One region of the Psychrobacillus sp. NPDC093180 genome, then DNA from elsewhere that is predicted to be linked to it. Evidence: riboswitches for the same ligand, from Rfam matches in the RefSeq annotation. Region 1 holds a riboswitch; each other region holds the start of a gene.
The links. Region 1 has a riboswitch for S-adenosylmethionine ahead of ACIP9W_RS10310 (methionine ABC transporter ATP-binding protein). Riboswitches for the same ligand answer to the same signal wherever they lie in the genome.

Region 1 (3,147 bases):
CGAGTAAGTGGTTGAAGGACAAAGATGTAGAATTTACATATCATCACATTGTGGAGGACCCTCCCACAAAAGAATTAGTAAAAGAAATACTAGAAAAAACGAATATCGAATTAAAGAAACTTTTTAATACGAGTGGTACAAAATATAGAGAGTTACAATTAAAGGAAAAGTTACCGAATATGACAGAGGCAGAACAAATCGAAACGCTAGTATTCGATGGGATGCTTGTGAAACGACCACTTGTTTTTGATGGTAAGCAGTTGACGCTTGGTTTTAAAGAAGAAGAGTTTGAACAAATTTGGTCAAACAACTAAAGTAGCTTGTTTTTACTATAAAAATGTGTGAATATTATAGATGAATATATAACTTATTTGAGAGGGGTATAATTTATGAGCACACCAAAAGATTTGAAATACTCAGAAGAACATGAATGGGTAAAAACAGAAGGTGGAAATGCACGTATCGGTATTACTCATTTTGCGCAATCTGAGCTTGGGGATATCGTGTTTGTCGAGCTTCCACAAGTGGGAGACGATATTAAAGCAGGAGACCCATTCGGTAGTGTGGAATCAGTAAAAACTGTTTCAGAACTTTATGCTCCAATTAGCGGAAAAGTGGTTGAAGTGAACAGTGAGCTAGAAGATAGCCCTGAATTTGTAAACGAATCTCCGTATGAAAATGCATGGATGATCGTTGTTGAGCCATCAAATGCTTCAGAAATCGATGGTTTATTAACTGCTGACCAATATGAAGAATTAATTTCAGAATAATAATTAAAACGCCGGTTAATTGTCGGCGTTTTTTTCATATACTGAGTTAACGATGAAGATTAGGGAGAGAAGCTAATTGGCTAATGTATTTAGTGAAAAAGTAATTCTCGTCGAAGGAAGGTCGGATAAGCTTCAGCTTTTGCGACTTCTTGATGAATCCCCAGAAATTATTTGTACAAATGGTACAATCTCCAATGTAAAGCTAGAGGAAATCTTAAGCCCATATGATGACTTGCCGATCTATGCTTTTTTAGATGCAGATAAATCAGGTGAGCAAATACGTTCAATCGTCCGAAAAGAATATCCAGAAGCAATTCATCTATACACAAATCCGATGTATTGTGAAGTCGCAAATACCCCTTTCAAAGTTTTGGCTTCTATATTGAAACGTGTTAATATTAAAGTGAAAAAAGAATTTTTACTTTAGGATGATGTTTTGTGAATGAATGGACGCGTGAACAATGGGAGCATTACAAAAATAACAACGAGCTTTCATTATTCTATCTTTATACACCGATGTGCGGTACATGCATGGTGGCAAGCAAGATGATGCAAGTGATCGACGTATTAGTGCCAAATCCAGTAGGCCAAGCAAATATAAATTACCTCGAAAGCCTGGCAATGGAATATGAAATAGAAAGCGTCCCATGCTTACTGATCGCCAAAAAGGGACGCGTATATAAAAAAATATATGCTTTTCAATCCGTTCCTTTTCTGCTAGAAACAATAAAAAATATTGACGATCAAGCGATCATGTGATAGTATACTTCTTACTGAGCTTTACCAATTAAATAGTATTACTCTTATTAAGAGTGGTGGAGGGAAGTGCCCTACGAAGCCCGGCAACCGTCATGTAAATGAAATGGTGCCAAATCACACAAAGCAAACGCTTTGGGAAATGAGAGAATGGATAAGTTCTTTTCGATGGATAACTTACTTCCCTTCTGCTCTTTTGCAGAAGGGATTTTTTAATATTGGAAGGTGTGAGATTTACATGATAAGTTTAAAAGATGTTTCGAAGAAGTTTAAAACGAAACTAGGTACGATAATTGCTGTTGATGATGTAAATCTTGATATAAAGCAAGGCGAAATTTTCGGCATTATTGGATATAGTGGTGCTGGAAAAAGTACAATGATCCGTTTGCTAAATGGATTAGAGAAACCAACTGCTGGACAAATTATTGTGAACGGAAAAGAAATTACATCGATAAATGAGGAAAAGCTTCGTCAAGTTCGACATAAGGTAAGTATGATTTTCCAACATTTTAATCTGTTATGGTCCCGAACAGTTGCAGAAAATATTGCATTCCCGCTTGAAATTGCTGGGGTTCCAAAGGATCAACGAGTAGCGCGTGTTAATGAATTGATTGAACTTGTGGGATTAGAGGGAAGAGGAAATTATTATCCTTCACAACTATCAGGCGGGCAGAAACAGCGTGTAGGAATTGCTCGTGCATTGGCAAATCGTCCAGAAGTTCTACTCTGTGATGAGGCGACATCTGCACTGGATCCAGAAACAACGGACGCTATTTTAGATTTATTAGTTAGTATCAACGAGAAACTTGGTTTAACCATTGTATTGATCACTCACGAAATGCAAGTCATTCAAAAGATTTGTAATCGAGTGGCAGTTATGGAAGGTGGACGAGTTGTAGAAGAAGGGGATGTGCTAGAAGTCTTCCAAAATCCACAACGACCTATAACAAAACGATTTGTTTCGCAAGTTTCTGAACCGACGCAAACAATGCAAACGATACAAAATTTAGTGGATATATATCCAAACGGTAAGTTAATCAAACTCACTTTTGTAGGAGAACAAACAGAGCAACCAATACTTTCTAGGCTAATCAAACAATTCGAGCTAGAAGTAAATATCGTGCAAGGAAATATTTCGCATACAAAAAGTGGTGCATTTGGGACATTAATTCTTCAAATAGATGGCGACGCATTAGCCGTCGATGAAGCAATACGATTTATACATGAACAGAAAGTAAGTACAGAGGTGATCAACAATGATTAATACGCTTTTTCCGAATGTTGATTGGCCTAAAATGTGGGAAGCAGCACTAGAGACATTATATATGACAGCAGTTTCCACTATCTTAACTGCAATTTTTGGTTTAGCACTTGGGCTACTATTATTTTTAACAAGTCCACATCAAGCATGGGCAAATAAATTAGCGAATTGGTTAACAGGGGCTATAGTTAATATTTTCAGATCTATCCCTTTTATTATTTTAATCATTTTGCTTATTCCTTTTACGAAATTACTACTTGATACAATTCGTGGCCCAAACGCAGCTTTCCCAGCTCTAGTAATTGGAGCAGCTCCGTTCTATGCACGAATGGTATTAATCGGTTTACGAGAAATTGATAA
Region 2 (3,147 bases), on a different contig from region 1:
GGTCGATACATTTTGCATAGCAGCCACCTTCGATATTAAACACGCCATTATCTGACCAACCGTGCTCATCATCACCGATTAATTTACGCCCTGCATCTGCAGAAAGTGTTGTTTTCCCTGTTCCAGATAAACCGAAGAATAATGCAACATCCCCAGCTTCTCCAACATTTGCTGAACAATGCATAGGAAAAATGTTTTGTTCTGGCAACAAATAGTTCATAATAGAGAAGATAGATTTTTTCATTTCACCTGCATATTCAGTTCCACCGATTAATACAATACGTTTTTCCATAGAAACGATGATGAATGTTTCTGATTTTGTTCCATCAATCGCTGGATCTGCTTTGAAGTTAGGTGCGCTTACAATTGTGAAATCTGCTTGATGATTTACAAGCTCTTCTTCGGTAGGACGGATAAATAATTGGTGGGCAAATAAATTATGCCATGCAAATTCATTGATCACTTGGATGCCAAGACGAGATTCTTTATCTGCTCCTGCAAATCCTTTAAATACGAATAATTCTTCTTGTTCTTTTAAGTAGTTCGTTACTTTTTTATATAGTGCTTCAAAAATTTCTGGAGAGATAGGTTGGTTTACGGAACCCCAATCGATTTTGTCTTTAGAGATAGGCTCTTCTACGATATACTTATCTTCTGGGGAACGGCCTGTGTATTTACCTGTTTCTGCTTTTACAGCACCTGTTGAGGTTAAAACAGCTTCTCCTCTACAAGTTGCTTTTTCCACAAGTTGCGGCACTGATAATTGTACGCTAATATTATTTCCAGCTAGCAATTCGTTCAGTTCACTCACCGTATCGATTGAATTCATATTGTATTTACCATCCTTTTTTCGTTTTTCCTCCTTGTTTGGAGGAGTATTTACTTGATATGTGAATTAGTATAACACATTTAACTTAATAGTCTACACTAATTGGATGTTTATTTTCATTTTAAATAATTACGGTATTTTTTGTTGACTTTTGTCTGGTGTTTCCGTATGATGATAAATTGAACGGATACTCTTATCCCGAGCTGGTGGAGGGGTCAGGCCCTATGAAACCCGGCAACCTGTAATTTTTTCTAGTATTACAAAGGTGCCCAACCTGAGACAAGGTGTGATTCCTTGATTGATAAGAGTGAAAGGTGCTTATGAAATGAATGCCTTTCCTCATGTAAATTACGTGAGTGAAAGGCTTTTTTATATTACATCGCCCTTTATCCTTGTGTGCCAAGTCCGAAACGGCTTCAAGTTTAATCCATTTGAAATGGCTTGACATGGGAATGAGTACCGTATCAATTCTTGAGAGAAATCTCGCAGGATATAGGAGGAATATTCTATGACACAACGCCGATTATTTACATCGGAATCAGTTACAGAAGGGCATCCAGATAAAATTTGTGACCAAATTTCGGATGCTATTTTAGATGCAATTTTAACAGAAGATCCAAATGCACGTGTTGCTTGTGAAACAAGTGTAACAACTGGACTTGTTTTAGTTGCAGGAGAAATTACAACGTCTACTTATGTAGATATCCCAAAAGTAGTACGTTCTACTATTAAAGAAATAGGTTATACTCGTGCAAAATACGGATTTGACTCAGAAACTTCTGCAGTGTTGACTGCAATTGACGAGCAGTCAGTTGATATTGCAATGGGTGTTGACCAAGCGTTAGAAGCTCGTGAAGGATCAATGACTGATTCAGATATCGAAGCAATTGGAGCAGGGGACCAAGGTCTTATGTTTGGTTATGCATGTAACGAAACACCGGAACTTATGCCACTTCCAATCAGTTTAGCGCACAAGTTGTCACGTCGTTTAGCAGAAGTGCGTAAAGATGACACATTAGACTATTTACGCCCAGATGGTAAAACGCAAGTGACAGTGGAATATGATGAAAATAATAATCCAGTTCGTATCGACACGATTGTTATTTCTACTCAACATCATCCAGAAGTAACGTTAGAACAAATTCAAAAAGATTTAAAAGAAGTAGTGATCAATCCAATTGTTCCTGCTCATTTAATCGATGAAAATACAAAATACTTTATCAACCCAACTGGTCGTTTTGTAATCGGTGGTCCTCAAGGGGATGCTGGTTTAACAGGTCGTAAAATTATTGTTGATACGTACGGTGGATATGCTCGTCACGGCGGTGGTGCTTTCTCTGGTAAAGATCCGACGAAAGTAGACCGTTCTGCTGCATATGCTGCTCGCTATGTTGCAAAAAATGTTGTCGCTGCAGGACTTGCAGATCGTTGTGAAGTTCAATTAGCTTATGCGATTGGTGTAGCACAGCCTGTATCTATTGCTGTCGATACATTTGGAACAGGAAAAGTAGAAGAGGCACAATTAGTAGCATATATTCGTGAATTATTCGACCTTCGTCCTGCAGGAATTATTAAAATGCTAGACCTTCGTCGTCCAATCTACAAACAAACTGCTGCTTATGGTCACTTCGGTCGTACAGACATCGATGCACCATGGGAAAAAACAGATAAAGCAGATGCTTTAAAAGAAAAAGCTGGTCTATAATTGATAAAAGCGATACTTTCCTTGTTATTTAGGGAAGTATCGCTTTTTTATTGGTTAGGAAACCATAAAGGATTTAGATATGTGGATAATTTGAATCAAGTCGCATAAGGATTGGCATGTTTTAAATCGATCGTGGTATAGGGAAACTTCGCGGTAGTGAGTTGATTCAACACGGAAAGTTAGAAGATATTTGCAACTGATAAATTCCAGTAAATGGCGTGACGCGACATAATAAGCTATGAACGCGACAAAGCCAAGCAAGTGGAAGATTTATGGAAAATAATCCCAGTTAGTGCTCTATTATTATTGCCTTCTCAATCCAAGTTAACTTGTTTTAGGGAAATTGGTCGCTTTCAGGGGTCATTTGGCTGTTGTAAGACTGCAACTAGTTGCCCTTAACATTCGTTTGGTTGCTTTCGACCGTTTTTGATCGCCCTTAGCCATTTTTTGGAGATACTTATTCTGCCACTACATAATTGGAGGGAATTAGTGCGGGCGCGAGACTCCTGCGGGGAAGCGAGGTAGACGGACCCTGCAGTCGCTCGCGACGAAGCGAAGCGTAGCCGTGCTAAATCCAGGCGGTCACATTCTTCCACTCACTACCGTACAGTTT
Region 3 (3,147 bases), on a different contig from region 1:
TTTTGTTCTACAACATGCCCGTTTTCCATGACATATACATGATCACAAATTTTTTGGATAACATTCATCTCGTGGGTGATGAGCAAAATAGTTATTCCTAGATCTTTATTAATTTTTAAAAGTAGATCTAAAATAGAATCGGTTGTTTCTGGGTCAAGTGCGCTAGTTGCTTCATCACTTAATAGAATTTCTGGTTCTTGTGCAAGTGCTCTTGCAATAGCAACACGTTGCTTTTGACCACCAGACAACTGATTTGGATAATTTTTATGTTTATCTGTTAATCCAACAATCTCTAGATATTTTTCTGCTCTATTTTGAACTTCTGCTTTGTTATAACCAAGAAGTTTAAGAGGAATCGCAATATTATCATAAACAGTAGCTGTTTTTAGTAGGTTAAATCCTTGGAAGATCATTCCTATTTTATTGCGAGCTTCACGTAATTTGGGAAGGGGGAGGGAAGTGGTTTCTACTCCATTAATATAAACCTTGCCTTCTGTTGGTCTTTCAAGTAAATTTACACAGCGAATAAGTGTACTTTTACCAGCACCACTATATCCAATAACTCCATGAATTTCTCCTTTTTTTACATGGATGTTAACATTATTTACTGCCTTTACTTTGCCGTTTTTACTATTGAATTCTTTTGAAATATTTTCTAAAACGATCATTATATGTCTTCCTTTCTAAAGAAAACGTTACCGAAGTCGGTAACGTTCTCAAATTCTTTACTCATCCCAGCTAGGTAATACAGATCCTTGAAATTCTTCTTCGATGAATTGTTTTACTTCTTCTGATTGATAAGCTTTCACAAATTTTTGAATCGTAGGGTCATCTTTATTCTCCGCACGGACAACCACATAGTTCACATATGGAGAGTTAGATGACTCTAGTAAAATAGAATCTTCTTTTGGATTGATCCCAGCATCTAGTGCAAAATTTGTATTGATGGCAGCAGCGTCTACTTCACTTAACTGCTTTGGAATTTGAGCAGCTTCTAGCTCAATAAATTTTAAGTTTTTTGGATTTTCCTCTAGGTCATAAATAGAGGCAGTTTCTCTTTTGTCTTCTTTAATTTTGATAAGTCCATTTTCTTCTAAAATATATAACGCACGAGCGCCATTTGTTGGGTCATTTGGTAATCCGAAAGTTGCACCCTCTGGAAGTTCATCCATTGACTTGTATTTATCTGAATATACGCCCATTGGGTTTAAAATCGTTTTTCCAACCGGTACTAAGTCCGTGCCATGGTCTTCGTTAAACGTGTTTAAGAAAGGTTCGTGTTGGTAACTGTTAGCATCTAAGTCACCCTCAGATAAAGCTGTGTTTGGTAATATGTAGTCAGAAAAAACTTTAATATCCACTTCTAATCCATCTTTAGCAGCTACTTCTTTTGCTTTTTCTACGATCTGTTCATGCGGTCCAGCAGTTACACCAATAACTAATTTTTTTTCGTCTAACGCTTTATCTCCACTACTAGAATCATCGCCACACGCAGCAAGTGCTCCAGTTAATAGTACGCTTAAAAGTAATCCAAATTTCTTCATTGTTGCTTCCTCCTAATTATTATTAGGAATGTTGAATAAATATAAAAGCCTCTCTTTCAAAAGAAAGAGAGGCACATAAAAATACGTATTTGTCCTCTCTTATCTTCCAAAACAATACGTTTTGCAGGATTTAGCACCTTTCTACATAACTAGTATGTAGATGGTTGCCGAGCTTCATCGGGCCAGTCCCTCAGCTACTCTTGATAAGAGATGTAAGCTATTAAATTTTTCATCAGTTCCATGAGAATTAATTTACTACATCAATTTACTAAAGTCAACTTATTTTTTCTAATTGAAATATTCAGTCCAAATAGTTTAAAGTAATTATCAATAAATAAATATACAAGGATGATGAAAAAATGTCAGCAGTTAGAGTAAATTATGCAACTGGACAACTCGGCAAAACAATTGGTGCGAGATTAGTATACGGAACAGATCTGCTAGAAGGAATCGAACAATTATGTGCAGAAAATAAGATAGAATATGCAACGATTATCAGCTGTTTTGGTAGCTTTCAAAAAAGTGGGTTTGTGTATTTAGTTCCGAATGATGCCTCGATAATTGGCGTTGGATATAATGACCTTGTAGTAAAGGAAGGACCAATCGAGTTTTTACAAGGTACGGGAGTTATTTGTAAGAGAGAAGGAGAATACGAGACTCATTTTCACGGGACAATGTGTGATCAAAAAGGAAATATTTTTGGAGGTCATTTTATCAAGGGGAAAAATCCAGTTATAACAGTGGATCTCGTTCTTGCAGAAGTTACGGGGATGGAATTTCAACGTAAATTTGATTCAGAAACAGGGGCCAATCAATTTTATCCGGTAGAGAAAGATGCGACGGAACCGAAAAGAATAGAGAAGTAAGGAATGGGGCGATTCCAAGATGACTTTTTGGGGTCACCCTTTTTATTTTGAGTGAAGCGCAGCTAAAAACTAGTTTTATACTGACTTTAATCCAATAACTGGCAAAGGGCAACGAACCAATCACTGAAAGCAATCTGTTCTAGTCTATAAGCAACCAAATTAGCATGAGAGCAACCAAATTCCTTATGAAAGCAACTAATTCTCAGAACAGCAAGTTTACTTGAAGTGAGATGCCGATGACTGTTACTCCCATTCTAGAACGTTGCGCAAACGGTGAATATTGTTGCGCGTTTGAAAGGAAACGTTGCGCAAATGGCCCAAAATGTTGCGTATATGAACTCGAACATTGCGCATTTACAAAGTAACACCTTAGAACGAGCCAAACTCCTCACTAAAACAAACAAGAAGACTGTCCTAAAGGTAATACCTTCGAGACAGCCTCATTTTTTAAAACAACTCTAGTTTTGCAATTCGTTCCACAGCTTCTACTAATCTTTCTTCATCAACTAACAGACCCACACGTACGTAGCCTTCGCCAAATGTGCCAAATCCATTACCAGCGGCAACAGCTACATCTGCTTTAGCGAGTAATAAATCTGCGAACTCTTCGCTCGAATACCCTTTCGCAACAGGTAACCACGCAAAGAAAGATCCTTTTGGAGCTTTTACATCCCAACCAATTTTTGAACATGCCTCTACTAATGCATTTCTTCTATCTTCATACAATGAAACCAACT
Region 4 (3,147 bases), on a different contig from region 1:
TAAAGCACGCTCGTCAAAGTCGAACTTTGGATGATGGTGTGGATAATGTGTGTTTTCATCTTCATTGTTAGAGCCTACTTTGAAATATGTTCCCGGCTTTTCTAATAAGAAATAAGAGAAATCCTCTGCTCCCATAGATGTTTCAATATCTATCACCTGTTCCTCACCGAATACATCCGACAAAAGCTGGTGAACTAAATCACTTTCTTTCGGATGATTGTATAATGCTGGATAACCATGAAGATAATCGATTTCGGCACTCGCATGAAATCCTTCTGTTATTCCTTTTACAATGGAATAGATTTCCTCTCTTACTTGTTTTCTTACAGATTCACTAAACGTTCGGACAGTCCCTTCCAGCTTAGCCGTATCTGCAATAATATTAAAAGCACTGCCTGCATGGAAAACACCAATTGTGACTACTGCAGATTCTAAAGGGTTTATTCTGCGACTTACAATTTTTTGTAGGGAATTAACGATTTCACTACCAATGACGATTGAATCAACGGAATCCTGAGGTCTTGCTCCATGTCCACCAAGTCCTTGAATTTTGATTTCAAACTTATCAACAGCTGCCATTTTGTAGCCTTCTCCTACTGCTACTTTACCAACCGGTACTTTTGAATCGAGATGAGCAGCAAATACATAATCGACACCATCAAGCACGTTTTCTTCAATCATGAACTTCGCACCGCCTGGTGGCTTTTCTTCCGCTGGTTGGAATATGAAAATAACTTTCCCCTTCACTTTATCTAGGTGTTTGCTTAATACTTGTGCAGTACCCAATAACGCAGTCGTATGTCCATCATGGCCACATGCATGCATAACACCAGGGTTCAATGATTTATAAGGTACATCTTTCTCATCTACAATTGGCAAGGCATCAAAGTCTGCTCTTAGAGCAATTGTTTTCCCTGGCTGTGCCCCCGTTAAAATTCCTACAAGGCCATTCCCACCAATATTCTTTTTCACTTCTAATCCGAAGTCTTCTAGTTTCTGTGCAATATACTTGGCAGTCTCCGTTTCCTCAAAAGATAACTCCGGATGCTGGTGCAAATATCTTCTCCAACTGACAATTTCTTCGAAGTTACTATCTATTTCGGAAAAAATAGATTGTATTTCATTTTCTAACGTAGATGATTTCATGTTCCTTCCCCCATTCTTTTTAATTCTTACTAAACAAATAGGATTATATATTTTTTCAGTTAATTTTTCAACTGAAGATTTACCATTTTAAAATGCTTCTTGTTTTTATTTCTTCTTCATGATACCATTACCTACATAAAGATTTTAGAAAATTTCATATTTTATTTCTTATCCAGAGAGACGGAGGGATTGGCCCGAAGATGTCTCAGCAACCAGCCAAGTTTAGGTATGGTGCTAACTCCAATAGGCGGCGATCGCCTAGAAGATAAGAAGACTAACTTCAATTTTTTTGAGGATTCTCTTCTTATAGGGAATCCTCTTTTTATTTTACTTTATTTGTAGAGGATGATTATTAATGACAAAAAAAGGTTTAGAAACCGAATTAGTACAACTAGGAAATCATAGTGATCCACGAACCGGGGCCGTTAACCCACCTATTCATTTATCAACAGCTTATATACACGCAGGAGTTGGGAAATCCACTGGTTACGACTACACGCGTACAAAAAATCCAACTCGTACGATTTTAGAAGAAGGAATTGCGAAGTTAGAAGGCGGCGATGCAGGTTTTGCCTGTAGCTCCGGTATGGCAGCTATCCAATTAATCTTGTCACTTTTCCGTTCCGGTGATGAAATCATTGCACCGCAAGATCTTTACGGTGGAACATATCGTTTATTCAATCAATACGCGGATTCCTACAACATTCGTACTTCCTACGCTAAATTTGAATCCATCGAGGAAGTAGAAGCATTAATCACGGAAAACACAAAGGCACTGTTTATCGAAACACCAACAAATCCACTCATGCAAGAATTTGATATAGCACAATACAGTGTTTTAGCAAAAAAATATCAATTACTACTTATTGTGGATAACACGTTCTTAACTCCTTATTTACAGCGTCCGATTGAGCTAGGTGCAGATATTGTTATGCACAGCGGAACGAAATATATCGGTGGACATAATGATGTCCTTGCTGGGCTCGTTGTCTCTAAAGGGGAAGCACTAAGCAAAAAATTAGTGGAGAATCATAACGCTTCAGGAGCCGTACTTTCCCCTTTCGATAGTTGGTTATTGATACGAGGATTGAAAACATTACACTTACGCATGAACCAACATGATGCGAATGCAAAAAAAATCGTGGCGTTTTTACAAAATGAAAGTGTTGTTAAAGACGTGCTATATCCTGGAGTTGGAGGTATGCTCTCTTTCCGCTTACAAAAAAGTGAATGGGTTGGACCTTTCTTAGAAAACCTTCAATTGATCGTTTTTGCAGAAAGTTTAGGCGGTGTCGAAAGCTTTATCACCTATCCTACTACCCAAACCCATGCGGATATTCCAGAGGAAGAGCGAATTGCTCGAGGTGTCGATAATAGTTTGTTACGCTTCTCTGTTGGCGTTGAGGAGGCGGAAGACTTAATCGCAGATTTGAAACAGGTTTTTGCAAAATTAGAACGGGATGTGATTCATTCATGAGTAACGTGAAAGAAAGTTTAGAAACTAGCTTAATTACCGCTTCCACTCGTGGGAATTACGAGCAAAAAACTGGGGCAGTCAATGTACCCATCTATGCATCCTCTACTTTCCATCAAGAAAGCTTTGATAGCTTTGGACCATACGACTATAGTAGATCTGGCAACCCGACAAGAGACGCGCTAGAAAAAACGATAGCTGAATTAGAGGGCGGCACAAGAGGTTTTGCTTTTGCTTCCGGCATAGCGGCAATTTCCTCAGCTTTAATGCTGCTATCCTCAGGGGACCATCTTGTTGTAACGGAAGAAGTATATGGCGGAACCTATCGTTTCGTAACGGAAGTTTTACCGAGATTCGGAATCGACCATACATTTGTAGACTTTACGAAGGCTGAAGAAGTTGAAAAAGCGATACGTCCAAATACAAGAGTACTTTATATCGAAACACCTGCAAACCCAAGATTAGGAATAACGGATATCGAGGCAATTGTTGCACTGGCAAAAGCTAATGATTGTTTGACTTTTCTT

Region 2: linked by a shared signal. The riboswitch ahead of metK (methionine adenosyltransferase) and the one ahead of ACIP9W_RS10310 (methionine ABC transporter ATP-binding protein) in region 1 are both predicted to bind S-adenosylmethionine.
Region 3: linked by a shared signal. The riboswitch ahead of ACIP9W_RS07525 (MetQ/NlpA family ABC transporter substrate-binding protein) and the one ahead of ACIP9W_RS10310 (methionine ABC transporter ATP-binding protein) in region 1 are both predicted to bind S-adenosylmethionine.
Region 4: linked by a shared signal. The riboswitch ahead of ACIP9W_RS06140 (methionine biosynthesis PLP-dependent protein) and the one ahead of ACIP9W_RS10310 (methionine ABC transporter ATP-binding protein) in region 1 are both predicted to bind S-adenosylmethionine.

Annotation. Positions count from the first base shown of each region.
Region 1 covers NZ_JBIVOJ010000006.1:52,213-55,359, reverse strand. Annotated here, with positions in the region: gene ACIP9W_RS10330 (arsenate reductase family protein) at 1-314, shown strand, start outside; gene gcvH (glycine cleavage system protein GcvH) at 390-770, shown strand; gene ACIP9W_RS10320 (toprim domain-containing protein) at 847-1,197, shown strand; gene ACIP9W_RS10315 (thioredoxin family protein) at 1,209-1,529, shown strand; SAM riboswitch class I at 1,571-1,675, shown strand; gene ACIP9W_RS10310 (methionine ABC transporter ATP-binding protein) at 1,765-2,790, shown strand; gene ACIP9W_RS10305 (methionine ABC transporter permease) at 2,783-3,147, shown strand, end outside.
Region 2 covers NZ_JBIVOJ010000001.1:19,059-22,205, forward strand. Annotated here, with positions in the region: gene pckA (phosphoenolpyruvate carboxykinase (ATP)) at 1-829, opposite strand, end outside; SAM riboswitch class I at 1,020-1,137, shown strand; gene metK (methionine adenosyltransferase) at 1,338-2,534, shown strand.
Region 3 covers NZ_JBIVOJ010000004.1:82,645-85,791, forward strand. Annotated here, with positions in the region: gene ACIP9W_RS07520 (methionine ABC transporter ATP-binding protein) at 1-668, opposite strand, end outside; gene ACIP9W_RS07525 (MetQ/NlpA family ABC transporter substrate-binding protein) at 726-1,544, opposite strand; SAM riboswitch class I at 1,641-1,754, opposite strand; gene ACIP9W_RS07530 (PPC domain-containing DNA-binding protein) at 1,904-2,410, shown strand; gene ACIP9W_RS07535 (pyridoxal phosphate-dependent aminotransferase) at 2,858-3,147, opposite strand, start outside.
Region 4 covers NZ_JBIVOJ010000003.1:133,424-136,570, reverse strand. Annotated here, with positions in the region: gene ACIP9W_RS06145 (M20 metallopeptidase family protein) at 1-1,146, opposite strand, end outside; SAM riboswitch class I at 1,312-1,418, shown strand; gene ACIP9W_RS06140 (methionine biosynthesis PLP-dependent protein) at 1,502-2,623, shown strand; gene metC (cystathionine beta-lyase) at 2,620-3,147, shown strand, end outside.